Rhodoligotrophos appendicifer: one gene and its partner. The main gene of each other region encodes a partner of the protein of the gene in region 2 in a complex. Links are inferred from orthologs where the notes say so. Each region holds a gene or a part of one and is shown on either strand. Other genes may lie near its edges.

Region 1 (9,158 bases), 280 kb from region 2 along the record:
TATCGGAACCGAGATCAGCCCCATGAGCAATGCCGCACCCTTCGAATCAAGCGTCATGAGAGTCCAACCGCAGTGGATCGACTACAATGGCCATCTCAACATGGCCTATTACAATGTTTTGTTCGATCTGGCATCGGATGACGCCTTCGATCTGTTCGGGCTCGGCAAAGATTATGTCAAAGAGCGGCAGCTCTCGCATTATTCGCTGGAGGTGCACGTGACGTATCTCCGCGAACTCGGGAACAATGCTCCGGTGAAGATCACCTTGCAGCTCCTGGATTTCGACGCCAAGCGCTGCCATTTCTTCCAACAGATGTATCATGCAGAGGAGGGTTTTCTCGCGGCGACCTCGGAACAGATCTGCATGCATGTGGATGTGCAGACCAAGAAGAGCACACCATTCCCGGAGGACGTGCTGGCAAAGATCAAGGCGATGCATGAGGCCCATGCCCATCTTCCCGTGCCGCCCCAGGTCGGCCATGTGATCGGCATTCCGCGCAAGGGATAAAGCGGGCCGCACCTCGAACAGGCGGAACAGGCGGATGGCACTTACCGCTCGAACGGGCATCGATGTCTCCCCGCCCCCCGGACGGGTGCCCCTGGTGCATGCCATTCCCTATGCAGAGCCCCTGGAGCTGTTTGCGACCTTCGCACAGGACGCCCAGGCCATGCTGTTCGACTGCCCGGAGCCCGGAGCCCCTCGCTCGCGCCATGCCTATATCGCCATCTCCCCCTATTCCACGATCATGGCGGACCGAGGGGGTGTAGTCGTCGACGGACACCGTGTGGCCGGATCACCCTGGGACATTCTCAGCACGTGTTGCCGCTCAGCCCGAATGCGGGCCATTCCCGGCCTGCCGCCCTTTCAGGGAGGCGCTGCCGGTCTGCTGGGTTACGAGCTCAACCGCTATCTCGAAGACCTGCCGTCGCCCGCTGGCAGCGACAGGGTCACGCGGGACATGGTGGTCGGCCTCTACGACCTGGTCATCGCCTTTGATTGCGTAAGGCAATCGGCCTGGATCCTCTCCTCAGGGCTGCCGGAGACCCATGAACGGGCGCGGCTCTACCGCGCCCAAGCCCGGTGCGAGTGGCTGATCGAGCGGCTAGAGGCTCGATCTCCGATGCCCCCAATGGACGATCGGACTCGCGCGCCGGTGATCGCCGAGCTCTCACGGCGCGCCTATGTCGAGCGCATCGAAACAATCAAAGATTACATCTCCGCGGGAGACATTTACCAGACGAACTTCACGCAGAAGTTCACCGCCACCCTGCCCTCCGGCCTCAGCCGCTTCGACCTGTATCGGCGGCTCAGAGCCCGCAGCCGGGCGCCCTTCTCGGTGTTCCTGAACATCGACGCGGACAGCGCGCTGCTGTCGGTGTCGCCGGAGCGGTTCGTCAGCGTCGATGCCGGCGGAGCGATCGAAACGCGCCCCATCAAGGGAACCCGACCGCGCGGGCGCACCCCGGCAGAGGATGCGATGCTGGCTCGCGACTTGCTGGCCAGCGAAAAGGACAAGGCCGAAAACCTGATGATCGTCGACCTCATGCGAAACGATCTGTCGCGGGTCGCCGAAATCGGCAGCGTTAGGGTGCCGACGCTGTTCGGACTCGAGAGCTTCGCGAGCGTCCACCACCTCGTGTCGGTGGTGCAGGCCCGGCTGCGTCCAGGATTCGATGCCATCGACCTGCTGCGCGCGGCTTTCCCGGGCGGCTCGATCACCGGGGCGCCAAAGATCCGGGCCATGGAGATCATCGCCGAACTCGAGGCCGGGCCCCGCGGCGCCTATTGCGGCTCAGCCTTCTGGCTTGGATTTTCCGGCGCCATGGATTCCAGCATCCTGATCCGATCGCCGGTGGTCGCCGCGGGCCGGATCCTCATCCAGGCAGGTGGCGGCATCGTTGCCGACAGCGATCCGCTGGACGAGTATGAGGAGTGCCTGGTGAAGGCACGGGCCATGATCGAGGCCGTACAACTGACATCTGGAACACCCCATGCAGATCTCGATTGATGGCCGGCTCGTCGATCAGGCCGCAGCCGGATTGAGCGTCCTCGACCGGGGGTTTACCCTCGGCGACGGCGTCTTCGAGACCTTGGGCGTCCGCGGCCGCGAAATCCTGCGGCTGGATGCCCATCTGCGGCGGTTGCGGCAGGGGCTTGCCGTGTTGAGGCTGCCGGTCAAGATGCCGGATTTCGAATTCGTCACGCGGCTCCTGTCGGTGATCGCCGTGAACGATCTCACCGAAGGGTCGCTGCGCCTGACGGTGACGCGGGGCCAGGGGCCGCGGGGGCTGCTGCCGCCAGATGCGCCGGTGCCGAGCGTCGTTATCACTGCAGCGCCCTTCGCACCGCGGGCGACGGAGATCTCGGTGATCATCTCGGAGAAGACCCGCCGGAACGAGTTTTCGCCGCTGTCGAACGTGAAGGCGCTCGGCTATCTCGACAACATCCTGGCGCTGATGAATGCGCGCGAGCATGGCGCCGACGATGCGCTGCTGCTGAACAGTCGCGGCCATGTGGTGGCCGGAACGGCTGCGAACCTGTTCGCCGTGATCGACAAGGTGCTGGTCACCCCTCCCCTGGCGGACGGTGCCCTGCCCGGCGTGACGCGGGCGGAGATCATCGAGCGGACCAAGGCCGAGGAGCGGTCGCTGACACCGGACATGCTGGCGCAGGCGGACGAGGTGATCCTCACGAACAGCCTGGGGCTGAGGTCGGTGATCTCCCTCAATGGACAGCCGCTGGGCGCGGGCCGCAGCGGAGCGGCTGCCGCTGCGATCAAGGCTCAGCTCGCGTTCCCAGGGGACTGAGCTCAGCCCAGGCCGACCGGCTCGCGGGAGGCGGCTGCGTTGGGATCGATGCCGGCCTGCTGGAGCGTGCGGTCGAGAAGCTGCTCATAGATCGGCCGTCCGCCGAGCCATTGGGCAATGAGATTGGCGGTCCCGCAGGTGATGAGGACCGGCAGGAGCAGAGTGTAGGATCCCGTCAGCTCCAAGGTGAGCGCCACGCCCACGATGGGCGCACGGACGGAAGCGGTAAACAAACCGCCCATGGCGGCGATGCCGAAGGCCGTGGGGACGACCCCGATCCCGGGAAACAGAGCGTCCAATGTCGTACCGAAGGCCAGTCCGCAGCAGACGGCAAGGGTCAGGATCGGCGCAAAGATCCCGCCGGGCACTCCCGTCGAATAGCTGGTGACCGTGGTGAGATAGCGGATGGTGGCCAAGAGCAGTAGGGCGAAGATGCCAGTGTGCTGCGTCGACAGCGCCATGATCACCGCCTCGCCGCCGCTGGCCGCCTGAGGAAGGAGGATGAAGACGGCGCCGATCAGGAAGCCGACGATGGCCGGATAGACATAGGGCATGTTGGCCTGGCACTCGGCCCCGAACTCAACCATGCGCATGAGCCCGGCATTCAGCGCCACGCCGAGAACGCCCATCAGGCCCCCGAGCAGCAGAAAGCCCGGGAAAATCCATAAGGGGACCTGGGCGACAGCGATTTCCAGATCCGGTCCCACGCCGGCCATCATCTCGGTCACGATGGCGGCGACGCAGGCTGCCACGATCACGCCCATATAGGTGCGGAAAGTGTAAGGGAACTGACGATGGGTCTCCTCGATGACGAAGAGGACGGCGGCGAGAGGCGCGTTGAAGGCACAGGCGAGGCCGCCGGCAGCCCCTGCCGCCAAGAGCCCGCGGCGTTCGAGGTCGTTGCTCTTGAAGGCCTCCGACAGACCCGCCGCAACGGAGGCGCCGATATGGATCGTCGGTCCCTCCCGACCCAGTACCAGTCCGGAGGAAATGGCAGCGATGCCGGCGAAAAACTTGACGGGCAGGACCCTGCGCCAGTGAACGAAGCGAAGGCCCTCCATGGCGCCTTCGATCTCCGGCACACCGCTGCCGCCCGCCTCCGGTGCAAACCGCCGAACGACGAAGACCGAGCAGACCGTGAGCACCATGGTGATGAGCGCGGCCGCCAGGACCAGAGACGGTCCCTGCACGACAGCGGCCAGCCATTGCGGCCAGTGGATCAAGTAATCGATGACAAGATGGAAGATCGTCCCCAAGAGGCCGGTGCCCATGCCGACCAGCGCCGCAACGCCCATATAGCGCGCCTGCCCAATGCGATCGTCCGTATTCTGGCGCAGCACCGATGACCCTCTAATCCGTGTGCGAAGCAACTTTCGGGGTCTTAGCGCATGTTCAAGACGCCTGACAGGTCGAATCAGAGGGAGGGAGTGCTATATAGGGGCTTAGCCCCTTGCTCCGGACACAGATGATGGCACGATCCCTGGACCTTTCCGACTTCGAAGACGACGCGCCGGGTCCGACGCCAGGGGGGATCGCCGCACGCGCCATGGCGCCGGTGGATGCACCCTATCTCCGCTCGCTCAATGGGGAGCAGCGATTGGCGGTGGAGACCATCGACGGCCCGCTTCTCGTGCTGGCGGGAGCGGGCACCGGCAAGACGCGGGTGCTGACCACTCGGCTCGCGCATGTGCTCGCCACGGGGCGTGCGTTTCCCGGCCAGATCCTCGCCGTCACTTTCACCAACAAGGCCGCGCGCGAGATGAAGGAGCGCATCGGCATGCTGATCGGCGGCGTGGTCGAGGGCATGCAATGGCTCGGGACCTTCCATTCGATCGGGGTCAAGATCCTGCGGCGGCACGCGGAACTCGCCGGCTTGCGCTCGGATTTCTCCATCCTCGACACGGATGACCAGATCCGGCTGCTCAAGCAGGTGATCGCGCTTGCCGATATCGATGAAAAGAGATGGCCGGCGCGGCATCTTGCCAGCCTCATCGACAGCTGGAAGAACCGGGGGGTCATTCCCTCCCAGGTCCCGGCGGGAGAGGCGCATGCCTATGCAAATGGCCGCGGCGCAGAGCTTTACGAGGCCTATCAGGCCCGGATGAAGCTGTTGAACGCCTGCGACTTCGGCGATCTGCTGTTGCAGCCGCTGCGGCTGTTCCAGGACAATCCGGAGGTTCTGCAGATCTATCAGCGCAAGTTCAAATACATGCTGGTGGACGAGTACCAGGACACCAATGTCGCGCAATATCTGTGGCTGCGGCTGCTGGCCCAGGGCCATCACAATATCTGCTGCGTCGGCGACGACGACCAATCGATCTATGGCTGGCGTGGTGCGGAGGTCGACAACATTCTGAGGTTCGAGAAGGATTTCCCCGGTGCGAAGGTCATTCGGCTGGAGCGGAATTATCGCTCGACCCCGCATATCCTGGCCGCGGCCTCAGGGCTGATCGCCCATAATGAGGGACGGTTGGGCAAGACGCTGCATACCGATCTGGCGACGGGAGACAAGGTCGTCGTCCGCGGCCACTGGGATGCGGAGGAGGAAGCACGCACCATCGGCGAGACCATCGAAACCGCGCATGGCCGGGGACAGCTCTATAACGAGATCGCCATCCTGGTCAGGGCCTCGTTCCAGATGCGCGAATTCGAAGACCGCTTCATCACCTTGGGCCTTCCCTATCGCGTGATCGGCGGTCCGCGATTCTACGAGCGCCAGGAAATCCGGGACGCGCTCGCCTATCTCAAGATCACCGCGCAACCCGATAACGACCTCGCCTTCGAGCGCATCATCAATGTACCCAAGCGCGGCATCGGGGATGCAAGCGTGAAGAAGGTGCATGCGCTGGCCCGGGCCGAGGGGATCTCCCTGTTCCGGGCCGCCGAGGCGATCGCCGTCACCGACGAGCTGCCGGCGAAAGCCCGAAATGCCCTCCGACAGCTCACGGCCAGCTTCCGGCGCTGGCGCTCGCTGCTCGAGGGCGTGCCCCATACGGATCTGGCGGAAATGGTGCTGGACGAGTCGGGCTATACCGAGATGTGGCAGAACGATCGCACTCCGGAAGCGCCAGGGCGACTTGAGAATCTAAAGGAACTCGTCCGCTCCATGAATGACTTCGAAAGCATGGGCGGGTTCCTCGAGCATATCTCCCTGGTGATGGACGTGGAGAACCAAGCTGGCGACGACAAGGTCAGCATCATGACGCTGCATTCGGCCAAGGGGCTCGAATTCGACAGCGTGTTCCTGCCGGGCTGGGAGGAAGGTCTGTTCCCGCATCAGCGATCTCTGGACGAGAGCGGACGCGCGGGGCTCGAGGAGGAACGCCGGCTGGCCTATGTGGGCATCACGCGGGCGCGCAAATCCTGCCACATCTCCTTTGCCCAGAACCGGCGGATCCACGCGCTGTGGCAGAGCGCCATGCCGTCGCGATTCGTCGACGAGCTGCCGGAGGAGGATGTGGAGGTCGAGCAGTCTTCGTCCAATTACAGTTCCTATGGACGCGGCTGGGCCTTCGGCGAGAGCCGCTTCGACACGATGAATCCTTATCAGACCGACTATGGGACACCCGGGTGGAAGCGCGCCCGGCAGGCCTATGACAAGGGCGAGTCCGTCCGAAGCGTGCCGCATTTCATCGAGGGCGAACTGATCGCGCGCGACGGCGGCGATGCGCCCTCCTTTGCGCGCGGCGAGCGCGTGCTCCATGCAAAGTTCGGTGAGGGCACGGTGGCCGGCGTGGACGGCAACAAGCTCACCATCGACTTCGACGAGGGGGGCGAGAAACGGGTCCTGTCGAGCTTCGTGGAGCGCGCCTGAAATCCCGCTGGCGGGGTTTGGGGTGGTTGGGGTAAGCGAGGCACCACAAGGATCCTTGTGTCGCCATCACCGGTGCTTCCATGCCAGAGACTCCGCCGCCGTCCACCATCCGCGAATTTTTCCAGGGGGTGATCAGCGCATTGCCCATCGCCGCGGCCGCCGTGCCCATCGGCCTCCTCTTCGGAGCCTTGGCGGCGGGTAAAGGCCTGAGCACGCTGGAAGCCGGGCTGATGAGCGCCCTGGTGTTTGCCGGTGCTGCACAGTTCGTGGCCATCGGCATCTGGACGGACCCGGCACCATGGGCGCTGCTGGGGCTGACCGCCCTCACGGTCAATCTTCGTCACGCCATCATGGGCGTGTCCCTGGTGTTGCAGTTCAAGCATTTCGGGCGGGCGGAACGCTGGTTCAATCTGTTCTTCCTGACGGACGAGGTCTGGGCCCTGTCGGAGAAGCGCGCGTCCGAGCGCCCGCTGTACCCCGCCTACTATATGGGCATCGCCGTCTCGCTCATCGTGACCTGGACGGCGGGCACAGTGGCGGGGACAATCCTCGGTGCGCGGCTCGGACCGCCGGAGCGGTATGGGCTCGATTTCATTTTCACAGCACTGTTCCTCGGCCTCGTCATCGGGTTCTGGAAGGGACCGAAGACGGGCATCGTCATCGCCATCAGCGGATTGTTTGCCGCAGTCGCCCATGAGCTGATCGACGGCCCCTGGTATATCGTCATCGGCGGTCTCGCCGGCACCGCAGCCGGAGCCCTAACCTTCCGGTCGCACAGGGAGCAGGAGGCATGAGCGTCGATTCCACCACCCTGTTCGCCATTCTGGTGATGGCGCTGGCGACTTATGCGACCCGTGTCGCCGGCATGCTGGTGCTGCGGTTCGTGACCCTGACACCGCGGGTGCAGGCGGGCCTCGAGGCCCTGCCCGTGGCCGTCCTCACGGCCGTCATCACGCCGGTGCTGTTCCTGACCGGTCCGGCGGAAACCATTGCCGGGGCGATCACGGCGCTGGCCGCCTTCCGGCTGCCGCTGCTCGGCACGCTGGTGGTGGGTGCCGCGGCGATTCTCCTGATGCGGGCTATTCTCGGGTGATGGGAGCCGTGGCGGCGGCCAGCCATCGCCGCTGCTCATTGTCGAGGCGGGGACCGATCTCCGCGTCGACCCGGGCGTGATAGGCATTGAGCCAGGCAAGCTCGGCCTCGCTCAGCAAAGATGGATCGATGAGACGCCGATCGATGGGGGCAAGCGTCAACGTCTCGAACCTATGCATCGGCCGGTCGCCTCCGGGGACCGGTTCGGCGGGGGAGACGATCACCAGGTTTTCGATGCGGATGCCATAGTCTCCCTGTTTGTAATAGCCGGGCTCGTTGGAGAGGATCATCCCCGTCTCGAGGCCCACCGTGCCGGCCTTGGAGATCCGCGCCGGACCTTCATGGACCGATAAATAGCTGCCGACTCCATGGCCGGTGCCGTGGTCGAAATCGAGTCCCGCCTGCCAGAGCGCGGCGCGCGCGAAACTGTCGAGCTGGGCGCCGGTGGTGCGTTCGGGAAAGCGGGCGACCGAGATCGCGATCATGCCCTTCAGGACGCGCGTGAAGCGATCGCGCATCTCCGCCGTCGGCTCGCCGACAATGAGGGTGCGGGTGATGTCGGTAGTGCCGTCGAGATATTGAGCACCGGAATCGATGAGGTAGATCTCGCCCGGCCGGATCGGACGATTGGAGCTGATGCCGACCCGGTAATGGGGGATGGCAGCGTGGGGGCCGGCAGCGGAAATCGATTCGAAGCTGATCTCCCTCAACTCGCCGGTCGCGGCCCGGAACCCCTCCAGCGCTTCGGCGGCGGCAATTTCGTCGAGGCCGGCTTGAGGCGCGGTCTGATCAAACCAATGAAGAAAATTCGCCATGGCCGCACCGTCTCGGCGGTGGGCGGCACGGGCTCCCTCCAGCTCCACCGGGTTCTTGCGCGCCTTGGGCAAGATGCAGGGATCACGATCGGCAACGATCTCGGCGCCGCTCTCACGAAGCAGGTCACGGATCTTCACCGCCGTCCAAGCGGGATCGATCATGACGCGCACCTTGTCGCCCCCGAGCCGCCGGAGCGCGGGCTCGAAATCGGCCGCCGAATGAAGCTCCACATCCGCACCTAATTCAGAGGCGGTGGCCGCATCGATCTTGGCAGAATCGAGGAATAATTGCGGAAGGCCCTCCGCCGGCAGGATGGCGAAGGCAAGAGCCACAGGCGTGTGGGCCACATCACTGCCGCGTATGTTCAACATCCAAGCAATGGAATCGGGCTGGGTGAGGATGACGGCTCCGGCCTGCTTGGCCTGCAGGGTCTCAAGCAGCTCTTGGCGCTTGTCGGCCACCGATCGGCCCGCGAGCTGGGTCGGATGGGTGACCACCGGCGCTGCGGGACGCGACGGCTGATCCTGCCAAATCGCATCGACGAGATTGTCGCATGGCACAAGCTCGGCGCCGGCGTCGATACACGCCTTCGCAAATCGTTCCGCCTGCTCGACCGTCAGGAGCCAGG
Region 2 (9,221 bases):
ATGGCACGGGTGGCAGGGGGTGGGGATAAGTTGGGGGGGATGTAGCAGTTTCGGGAGGGTAGGGTGGAGGCGGATCGTGGGAGAGCCCTTTGAGCAGGCACCGATCTTTCTTGTTCCGTCATGCTCGGGCTCGACCCGAGCATCCAGGGGCAGCGGATGACCGGCTTGTCCCGAGGATCCAGGGGCCTAGGGGTATGCGCTTTCCCCTGCCGTCCTGGATCCTCGGGTCAAGCCCGAGGATGACAGGTGGGAGGGGCCGAGCGCGAGGATGACGAGTGGGGGGCCGCGCGCTCTGGGCGACCGAGGACGACGGAAACGGGTGGGCCTTACAGGTTCAGCTGTTCGTAGAGATCCAGCCACTGCGGATTGTCTCGCTCGATCAAGGCGATCTTCCAGGAGCGCAGCCGGTGTTTCAGGGTCTTCTCCCGCTGGATGGCCTCGCGGATATCCTCGTATCGCTCATAATGGACGAGCCGCGCGACCCCATGTCGAGACGTGAAGCCGGGTGTGAGCCTCTCGCGGTGCTGATGGACCCGCGCCGCGAGATCGGCGGTGACGCCCACATACAAAGTCCCATTGCGACCGCTCGCGAGAATGTAGACGAAGCCCCCCAGCATGAAGGGACGATGGCGCGAGCGCGGCGCAAGTCAAGGGGCACTGCCGTTGCGAGCGGGATCGATCGTGCCCCTAAGCCGTCATGCTCGGGCTTGACCCGAGCATCCAGGGGCCAAGGGGGTACACGCTTTCCCCTGCCATCCTGGATCCTCGGGTCAAGCCCGAGGATGACGGTGGGGAGGGGCCGAGCGCGCGAGGATGACGAGTGGAGGGGCCGCACCTCTCTTGCGCTGAAGCCCTCATGCGGCTCTAAGCCCCCAAGAGTTCCCGCATCGTCTTGCCCAGGCTCCGCTCGATCGTCGTTGCCGTATCGAACACTTCGCGGAACTCGACCACCTTTCCGTCCTTGAAGCGGATGAAATCGGCGAGGTCGACCTTGATGATTTGCTGGGTCGCCCGGTCCTTGAGTTCGGTATCGATCCAGGCGACCACCCAGTCGCCTTCGGCGACCATGACTTCCGGTGTGTAGGTGAGGGTGTCGAACTGGTCCTGGATCATTTTCATGGCCTCCGTCATCGCCGCCTTGCCGATGAAGGTGCCGCAATAGGGAAACAGGTCGGGACCCTGCAGCAGCAGGGTGGCATCCTCCGCCACATGGGCGAAGAAGGTGGGGCGGTCTTCGCGGATGCGGGCGTCATAGAGGATGCGGGCGATGGTCTTGTTGGCTTCTGTAGCGGACATGGTCTGCCCTTCCTGTATTGCGCCAGCCGGGGCTGGGGGACGGTCCTCAGCCGGTGCCGGTGATCCTGGACGCAAGCACCGGCGAGGCTCCCATCAGGCTGGCGATCTTGAGGCCTGAGGCTTGCTCGATGATGCCGGCGCTGTCGAAGACCTCCCTGGCCTCGACGATGAGGTCGCCGTCGAAGCGGAGGAAGTCGATGAGGTCGACGGAGACGTCGGCCCCGCTGCGCCGGTCGGTGAACTGGGCGTTCACCCACACCGCGGCCCAGTCGCCATCGGCGAGGATCAGCTCCGGCGTATAGCGTTTGGCAGCGAAGGTCGCGTTGATCAGCGCCAAGGCCGAGAGGATGGCCTTGCGGCCCAAATGCTTGCCGGAAAAGGGAAAGATTTCGTCCGGACCCTGAATGGTGAAACAGGCGTCAGGGGCGATAAGGGCAAGAAGAGGTGCGGGATTTCCCTGGCCATAGGCTGAATAGGCCTCGGTGACGAGCGCCTTTTTGCTTGGTTGCACGGACATGATGCTTGATCCCCGTCCTGCCTATACGGGGAGGAGGGTGCGCCTGGGCGGGCGCGGCGTCAAGGGTGACGTTGCGGAACGCGATGAAACCGACGGATCCTTCGAGACGGACCTGCGGGCCTCCTCAGGATGAGGGTTTCCCTTGGGCTCGGGGAGCCCTGGCCCAGGGGCGCGATGCGGCAGGGGCGCGGCACGCCGCAGAGCGGGGTGTCGTCAGCGGGGACAAAGTCTACCGCTTCGGCCCGCGCTTGGTGTGGGTGCCGGGGCGGCCACCGGTGGAGCGGCCGCTCGCGCGGCGGCCACCGGGGCGGGTGACGGCGGTGGAGGAATCCGGCTTTTCCGGCGCGCTCCAATGCTCGGCGCGCGGCGTCGCCCGGTCGGAGCCGAGACCGATCTCGTCCAGATTGGGCAGCACCTTGCCCGAGGGAAGAACCGGCCGGCCCTTGCCGTCGCGCGGCAGCGACGCGGCCTCGTCGCCATATTCGCGGACCTGTTTGTAGGGCAGAGCCGACCGCCCGGGGGAGGGGGCCTGGCCACGCTTGCCGCGGGCCGAACCGAGTTTTTCCGGCGCATGGCGTCCGGCCTCGGCCTCGACCGTGGATTGCCGCACCGTGGGATCGTCGAGGACCGCGAGTTCGGTGGCGCGCAGCCGCTTGACCTCGTCTCGCAGCCGGGCGGCCTCCTCGAATTCGAGATTGGCGGCAGCCTCCCGCATGCGCTTTTCCATGTCCGCCAGCACGGTTTCGAGATTGTGGCCGTAGGTGGCGGCGGTCTCGGCGAAGCCTGAGCCGACGGTGACGTGATCCTGCTCATAGACCGAGGACAGGATGTCGGAGATCCTGGAGCGGATCGAGGCCGGCGTGATACCGTTGGCTTCGTTATAGGCGAGCTGCTTCTCGCGGCGTCGGTTGGTTTCCGCGAGCGCCCGCTCCATGGAGCCGGTGACGTGATCGGCATAGAGGATGACGCGGCCGTCGATATTGCGGGCGGCGCGGCCGATGGTCTGCACCAGCGAGGTCTCCGAGCGCAGGAAGCCTTCCTTGTCGGCATCCAATATGGCGACGAGGGCGCATTCCGGGATGTCGAGGCCTTCGCGCAGCAGATTGATGCCGATGAGGGCGTCGAAGGCGCCCAGGCGCAGGTCGCGGATGATCTCGATGCGCTCCAGCGTGTCGATGTCCGAATGCATGTAGCGGACGCGGATCCCCTGTTCATGCATGTATTCGGTGAGGTCCTCGGCCATGCGCTTGGTGAGCACGGTGACCAGCGAGCGGTAGCCGGCCTGGGCGACCTCGCGCACTTCGGCGATGAGATCGTCGACCTGGGTCGCCACCGGGCGGATCTCGACCGGCGGGTCGATGAGGCCGGTGGGACGGATCACCTGCTCGACGAAGACGCCGCCGGTGCGGTTCATCTCCCACTGGCCGGGCGTCGCCGAGACGTTCACCGTCTGCGGCCGCATGGCGTCCCATTCTTCGAAGCGCAGGGGTCGGTTGTCGATGGCCGAGGGCAGCCGGAAGCCGAATTCGGCCAAGGTCGCCTTGCGGTTGAAGTCGCCGCGGAACATGCCGCCGATCTGCGGGATGGTGACATGGCTTTCATCCACGAAGACCAGCGCGTTGTCGGGCAGATATTCGAACAGGGTCGGGGGCGGCTCGCCGGGCTTGCGGCCGGTGAGATAGCGCGAATAATTCTCGATGCCGGCGCAGGAGCCGGTCGCCTGCATCATCTCGATGTCGAACAAGGTGCGCTGCTCGAGCCGCTGCGATTCGAGGATGCGGCCGGCCGCATCGAACTCGGCCAGCCGCTGGCGCAGCTCCTCTTTGATCTTCTTCGTGGCCTGGTCGAGCGTCGGCTTCGGCGTCACATAGTGGGAATTCGCATAGACCTTGACCTGGTCGAGTTCGCCGGTCTTCTGCCCGGTGAGCGGGTCGAATTCGGTGATGGTCTCGATCTCGTCGCCGAACAGGGTGATGCGCCAGGCGCGGTCTTCGTAGTGGGCGGGGAAGAGCTCGATCGTATCGCCGCGGACGCGGAAGGTGCCGCGCTGGAAGCCGGCGTCGTTGCGCTTGTATTGTAGCGCCACGAGGTCGGCCAGCAGGCGCCGCTGGTCGATGCGCTCGCCCTTGGAGATGGCGAAGGTCATGGCCGAATAGGTCTCGACCGAACCGATGCCGTAGATGCAGGAGACCGAGGCGACGATGATCACGTCGTCGCGCTCGAGCAGCGCCCGGGTGGCGGCATGCCGCATCCGGTCGATCTGCTCGTTGATGGAGGATTCCTTCTCGATATAGGTGTCCGTGCGCGGAACATAGGCTTCCGGCATGTAGTAGTCGTAATAGGACACGAAATATTCGACGGCATTGTCCGGGAAGAAGCTCTTGAACTCCCCGTAGAGCTGCGCGGCGAGTGTCTTGTTGGGGGCGAGCACCAGCGCCGGGCGCTGGGTGGCCTCGATGATCTTGGCCATGGTGAAGGTTTTGCCCGATCCAGTGACCCCGAGCAGCACCTGGTCGCGTTCGCGCGCGTTGACGCCCTTGACCAGCTCGGCGATGGCGGTGGGTTGGTCCCCCGCCGGCTGGTAGTCCGAGGCCAGCGTGAAGCGGATGCCGCCTTCGGATTTCTCCGGCCGCTCCGGCCGATGCGGCATGAACATGGCGAGATGCGGCGGCATCTCCGGACGCATGGCCGACAATGTATCGGCGACGGAGCCGACGATCGGTTTGGAATGGGCTTCGGAGAATCCGCGAGGTCTTGCCATGGGGGCAATATAGGTCGCTGGCGGAGCCGCGGAAAGGGGTCTGCATGCGTCACTCAACAGCGACACTTCTCGCAAAAGTTGCAGAGACGTCCATCGCTCTCTGGCCTTGTCCCGCCTCTGCCGCGCATAGTCAGGACTCACCGGGAATCAGAGCATCTATGCCATGTCCGAAGATCTGACCGAGCACAACAGGGGCGGCAAAGAGATGGACGATCGAAAGAAAGCGGAGAAGGATCTTGCCTATGAGCGCAAGAAGAGCTTCCAGGAAAGTCTCAAATACGAGGAGGACTGGTATCGCCGCCAGGGCCGCAAATATTCGCGGCGCTGGGCCTTGCTGACCCTCTCGATCCTCATCCTCACCACGGCGACGTCGGTGCTCGCGGCCCTTGATCTCAACCAGTTCGGCATCTGGGAGCGTGTGGTGCTCTCGGTGCTGCCGGCGATGGCCGGGCTGTTCACGGCGATCCTGAGTTCGTTCCAGATCGCCGGCTATTGGGAGCTGCGGGAGAAGGGGCGCATCGACATCATCGAGCTGCGCGACCGGGTCCGGCTGTTGACGGCTGCCAATGATGAAGAGATGCGCCGCAAGCTGGCCCCGTTTCGCCAGGAATTGCTGGAGATCACCCGTGAGCAGGCCACCGGCTTCTTCTCGGCTCTGTCGCGGCGCGATCTTCTGGCCGAGAGAGGCGAGGCCGCCCTCAGCAGTGGCCAAGGGAATGGCAACGGCAAGCCAGCGCGCATTCAGAGGGAGAGCGCGGACCGATCGGCGCGTGATGCCGCCTGAGCGTCGAGGCCGAAGCCGGGATCTCAGTCGTCGGCTCCGCCCGGGTCACCGCGCATCGCCTTCACGACACCGCGCCGCGACTTGGCGGTGAGTCGACGCGTTTTCGACGCCAGTGTCGGTCGCGTCGCCCGGCGGATGACGGGGCGGATGGAGGCCTCCTGCAGCAGCGCCACGAGGCGGGCGAGAGCGTCGGCCCGATTCTGCTCCTGGGTCCGGAAGCGGGCGGCCGTGATGACGATGACCCCTTCTTTGGTGAGCCGCCGCCCGGCGAGTTTGGCGGCGCGGTCCCGCAGGTCCTCCGGCAGCGAAGGCGATCCCAAGAGGTCGAAGCGCAGCTGCACGGCCGAGGAGACCTTGTTGACATTCTGGCCACCCGGTCCCGAGGCGCGGATGAAGCTCTCCTCGATCTCCCGCTCGTCGATGCTGATATGAGGCGTGATGGGGATCATGACTGGCCCGTCTGCGAACACATCCCGCATCCCTAGGCCCGGTGGAGGCTCCCAGCAAGACTTTAGCCGGATCACTTCGACAGGCATTCCTCCGGCGGCTCACCGGTCATCCCCAAGTCGCAGGCGATGTTGAACCACGAGGGCTGTTGGTCCCAGAGCTCCTGGGGCAGATTAGGATGTTTCGTCAGTAGCGACGACGCAGATACGCAACAGACTCCTGGAGGCCCCCCGGCAAACCGATCCAGGATGCTTGTCACGGCGCTTCTCGCTTGGCAATGGGACTTGCAAACCTGTTCGACTGAGGTTCATGAAGTCCAGGGGCGATCCTACGGTCGTCCCGAGGGTGCTCTCTCAGACTGATCAGCATACGGGTGCTTGGTGGATTCTTTTCGGGTCCCGGCATTCCGCAGATTGACTTGAGAAACTGCTAGCTCCGACAGATGGGATCCGAGCCGATGTGGCTTCTCGATAAATTCCTGCGCCGCCTCGTGCAGACCGGGCCCCTCGTCATCATCGAGGCGAAGGGGACCCGCCACGAATATGGTGTGCCCGATCCCAAGCGGCGGCCGGTGGTGGTGCGGTTTCTCGATGCGTCTGCTCCCAATGCCATCGCCCGCAACCCGCGTCTGGGACTGGGCGAGGCCTATATGGAAGGGCGCTTCGTCATCGAAGAGGGAGATATCAGGGCATTGCTCGATCTGGCGCGTGCCAACCGCCCTTGGGAGCGCGGCGGCGGCACCCGCGCCAAGGGATTGGTCCGGCGCGGAGCCGCTCAGCTGGTCGGCGGGCTCGACCGGTTGAATTGGCAACGGCGTTCACGTCGCAACGTCGCCCATCACTATGACCTGTCGGACCGGCTCTACGATCTCTTCCTGGACTCGGACCGGCAATATAGCTGCGCCTATTTCAATGATCCGGCCAACGGTCTGGAACAGGCCCAGGCCGACAAGAAGGCCCATATTGCCGCGAAGCTTTATCTGAGCCCTGGGCAGCGTGTGCTCGACATCGGCTGTGGTTGGGGCGGCACGGCGCTCTATCTCAACCGCGTCGCCGATGTCGACGTGCTCGGCATCACCTTGAGCGAGGAGCAGCTGAAAGTCGCGCGGACGCGGGCGGCCGAGGCCGGCGTGGCGGAGCGGGTGAAGTTCGAGCTGATCGATTATCGCCAGGTCGAGGGCCGCTTCGACCGGATCGTCTCGATCGGCATGTTCGAGCATGTGGGCCCGCGTCATTACCGGACCTTCTTCCGCAAATGCCGGTCGCTGCTCACTCCTGAAGGCGTCATGCTGCTGCACACGATCGGTCGCCTGGGCAAGCCGGGCGTGACCGATCCGTGGACGGCGAAATACATTTTTCCCGGCGGCTACAATCCGGCTCTTTCGGAAATCGTCGAGGCCAGTCAATCGGTGAAGCTGATTGCCGCCGATGTCGAGACCCTGCGGTTACATTACGCTCATACTCTGGATCTCTGGTACGACCGTGCGGTCGCTGCACGAACCGAGATCGAGACGCTGTATGACGCCCGCTTCTATCGGATGTGGCTGTTCTATCTTGCCGGTGCCAGCAGCGCGTTCCGCTATGGCGGCCTGTGCAACTACCAGATCCAGTATATCCGCGACCGCAGCGTGCTGCCCATCACCCGCGATTATCTTCAGAGCGAGGAGGCAAGGCTGCGATCTCTGTCCGCCCCGTGACGCCGGTGCCCTCCAGAGGATCCCTGGATCTTCTTGCGGCGGCCGCCTTGCGTCCATACATGCCCACGACAGTCCCAAGGCTGCCACAGGAGCCACTTCATGCATATTTCACTTGCCGGCAAGACGGCCCTCGTGACCGGTTCGACGTCCGGAATCGGCAGAGGCATCGCGAAAGGGCTTGCCGAGGCCGGTGCGCGCGTCATCCTCAATGGTCGCAGTCAGAGTTCCCTCGATGCGGCAGCCGAGACGTTGCGGCAGGAGGTTGCGGGCGCCCAGATCATAGCCGTCGCCGCCGATGTTGGCACAGCCGAGGGCTGCGAAAGCTTGGTGGATGCGGTGGGTTCGGTCGACATTCTCGTCAATAATGCGGGCATCTTCGCATTGCAGGACTTCTTCGAGATCCCGGATAGCGAGTGGCAGCGCTTCTTTGAGGTGAATGTTATGTCCGGCATACGCCTCGCGCGAGCGCTGACCCCGGGCATGATCGAGCGGAACTGGGGCCGCGTGGTGTTCATCTCCTCCGAGAGCGCCCTCAACATCCCCGACGAGATGATCCATTACGGTTTCACCAAGACGGCCAACCTCGCCGTCTCTCGCGGCCTCGCCAAGCGGCTGCGGGGGACCAAGGTGACGGTCAATGCGGTCCTTCCAGGACCGACACTCACAGAGGGCGTCGAGGAGCTGATTGCCAGCATCGCCCGCGAACAGGGGCGCTCTGAGGACGAGGTGAAGGCGGGCTTCGTGCCTGAGCACCGCCCATCGTCCATCCTCCAGCGCCTGGCCAGCGTCGAGGAGGTCGCGAACATGGTGGTCTATGTGTGCTCGCCCCAGGCCTCTGCCACAACGGGTGCCGCCTTGCGTGTGGATGGCGGCACGGTCGACACCATCGCCTGAGGGAGCGGTATCCATGCGCAGCTTCGTCTGGGCGGTGGCTTTCCTGCTGGTCGGCTTCGTGGCGGGCGGAGCGCTCTCCTATGGGGCGGTCCAGCTTTTGTCGTCGAACAGCCATGACAGGGATCTGGAAGCCCTTTACACAGCGTTCTTCTTCGCCGGCCCGATCGCCGGCGTCGCGGGGGCGATTTGGGGCGCGATCCTGGGAGCACGGAAATGAGCCTTGTCCTCCGGCCGGCAACGGAAGCCGACAAGCCGGCCTTGCGCGCGCTGCTGCGCGAATTCATGGATTATCTGAACGCCATCGAGCCGGGCGAGCCGGTCGCCGACGAACGCATTGCCATGCTGACCGACCTGGCGTTCGGGCCGGATCGCCTTGTGAACTCGCTCGTGGCCGAGCGCGATGGCCGCCTGGTCGCCGAGCTTGCCTGGACGATCGGCATCTTCGAGGTGTTCAAGGCCCTGCAGGTGGTGAGCTTGTTCGTGACGGCCTCGGAGAGAGCCTCCGGTGTCGGGAAAGCCCTGATGGAAAAGGCGCAGGAACTGGCTCTTGAACACGGTGCCGAGCGGGTCTGGTGGACCGTCTGGCGCCAGAACCCGAAAGCGATCGCATTTTATGAGACGATCGGCGGCAAATCCTTCGACGAGGAGATGCTGATGGTTTTGGAACCGCGTCGGATGGGTGGAGGTTGAAGCTTGCAGGGCTCTGGCGCATGGTGACGAGGGCCATGACGCCCCTAATGAGGACGCAGATGCAGCGAAGCGCTCTTTATCGGAAGCCGATGCGTGACACGCTGCCCTTTTTGATTGCCCTGACCGGCATCGCCAT

The links.
Region 1: the proteins of uvrB (region 2) and FKM97_RS13445 are in contact, whole or in part, in a crystal structure (PDB 7EGT), measured with the Thermus thermophilus proteins. The link is inferred for Rhodoligotrophos appendicifer from one-to-one orthologs. Residues at the interface, in WP_096411307.1 of Thermus thermophilus: Glu23, Leu25, Arg26, Asp27, Gly28, Glu29, Arg30, Phe31, Arg55, Glu326, Asp327, Phe328, Glu379, Ser382, Gln383, His398, Gly400, Arg401; in WP_096412145.1 of Thermus thermophilus: His654, Arg656, Phe657, Gln666, Asp668, Glu669, Lys680, Arg681, Leu682, Ser683, Lys685, Tyr686, Ala687.

What each region holds. Positions count from the first base shown.
Region 1 is NZ_VHKL01000005.1:332,247-341,404, reverse strand. Bases 3,894-6,949 are described here. They hold FKM97_RS13445 (ATP-dependent helicase), read left to right. Parts: upstream 3,894-4,276; coding sequence 4,277-6,622; downstream 6,623-6,949. Other genes in these bases: FKM97_RS13440 (AzlC family ABC transporter permease), read left to right, coding at 6,703-6,949; clcA (H(+)/Cl(-) exchange transporter ClcA), read right to left, coding at 3,894-4,148. In the rest of the region: FKM97_RS26945 (hypothetical protein), read right to left, coding at 1-57; FKM97_RS13465 (thioesterase family protein), read left to right, coding at 56-508; pabB (aminodeoxychorismate synthase component I), read left to right, coding at 543-2,009; FKM97_RS13455 (aminotransferase class IV), read left to right, coding at 1,993-2,808; more of clcA, read right to left, coding at 2,811-3,893; more of FKM97_RS13440, read left to right, coding at 6,950-7,416; FKM97_RS13435 (AzlD family protein), read left to right, coding at 7,413-7,715; FKM97_RS13430 (aminopeptidase P family protein), read right to left, coding at 7,702-9,158. UniProt on the Escherichia coli protein: A helicase with DNA-dependent ATPase activity. Unwinds DNA duplexes with 3'-5' polarity. Translocates on single-stranded DNA with 3'-5' polarity. Initiates unwinding more efficiently from a nicked substrate than double-stranded DNA.
Region 2 is NZ_VHKL01000005.1:48,721-57,941, forward strand. The notes cover bases 1,809-4,927. They hold uvrB (excinuclease ABC subunit UvrB), read right to left. Parts: upstream 4,575-4,927; coding sequence 2,043-4,574; downstream 1,809-2,042. Other genes in these bases: FKM97_RS12050 (nuclear transport factor 2 family protein), read right to left, coding at 1,809-1,813; FKM97_RS26925 (hypothetical protein), read left to right, coding at 1,812-1,946; FKM97_RS12060 (SLATT domain-containing protein), read left to right, coding at 4,738-4,927. Outside these bases: FKM97_RS12040 (GIY-YIG nuclease family protein), read right to left, coding at 327-617; FKM97_RS12045 (nuclear transport factor 2 family protein), read right to left, coding at 865-1,296; more of FKM97_RS12050, read right to left, coding at 1,343-1,808; more of FKM97_RS12060, read left to right, coding at 4,928-5,358; alternative ribosome rescue aminoacyl-tRNA hydrolase ArfB, read right to left, coding at 5,382-5,807; FKM97_RS12070 (SAM-dependent methyltransferase), read left to right, coding at 6,263-7,501; FKM97_RS12075 (SDR family NAD(P)-dependent oxidoreductase), read left to right, coding at 7,601-8,395; FKM97_RS12080 (hypothetical protein), read left to right, coding at 8,409-8,612; FKM97_RS12085 (GNAT family N-acetyltransferase), read left to right, coding at 8,609-9,085; FKM97_RS12090 (hypothetical protein), read left to right, coding at 9,145-9,221. UniProt on the Escherichia coli protein: The UvrABC repair system catalyzes the recognition and processing of DNA lesions. A damage recognition complex composed of 2 UvrA and 2 UvrB subunits scans DNA for abnormalities.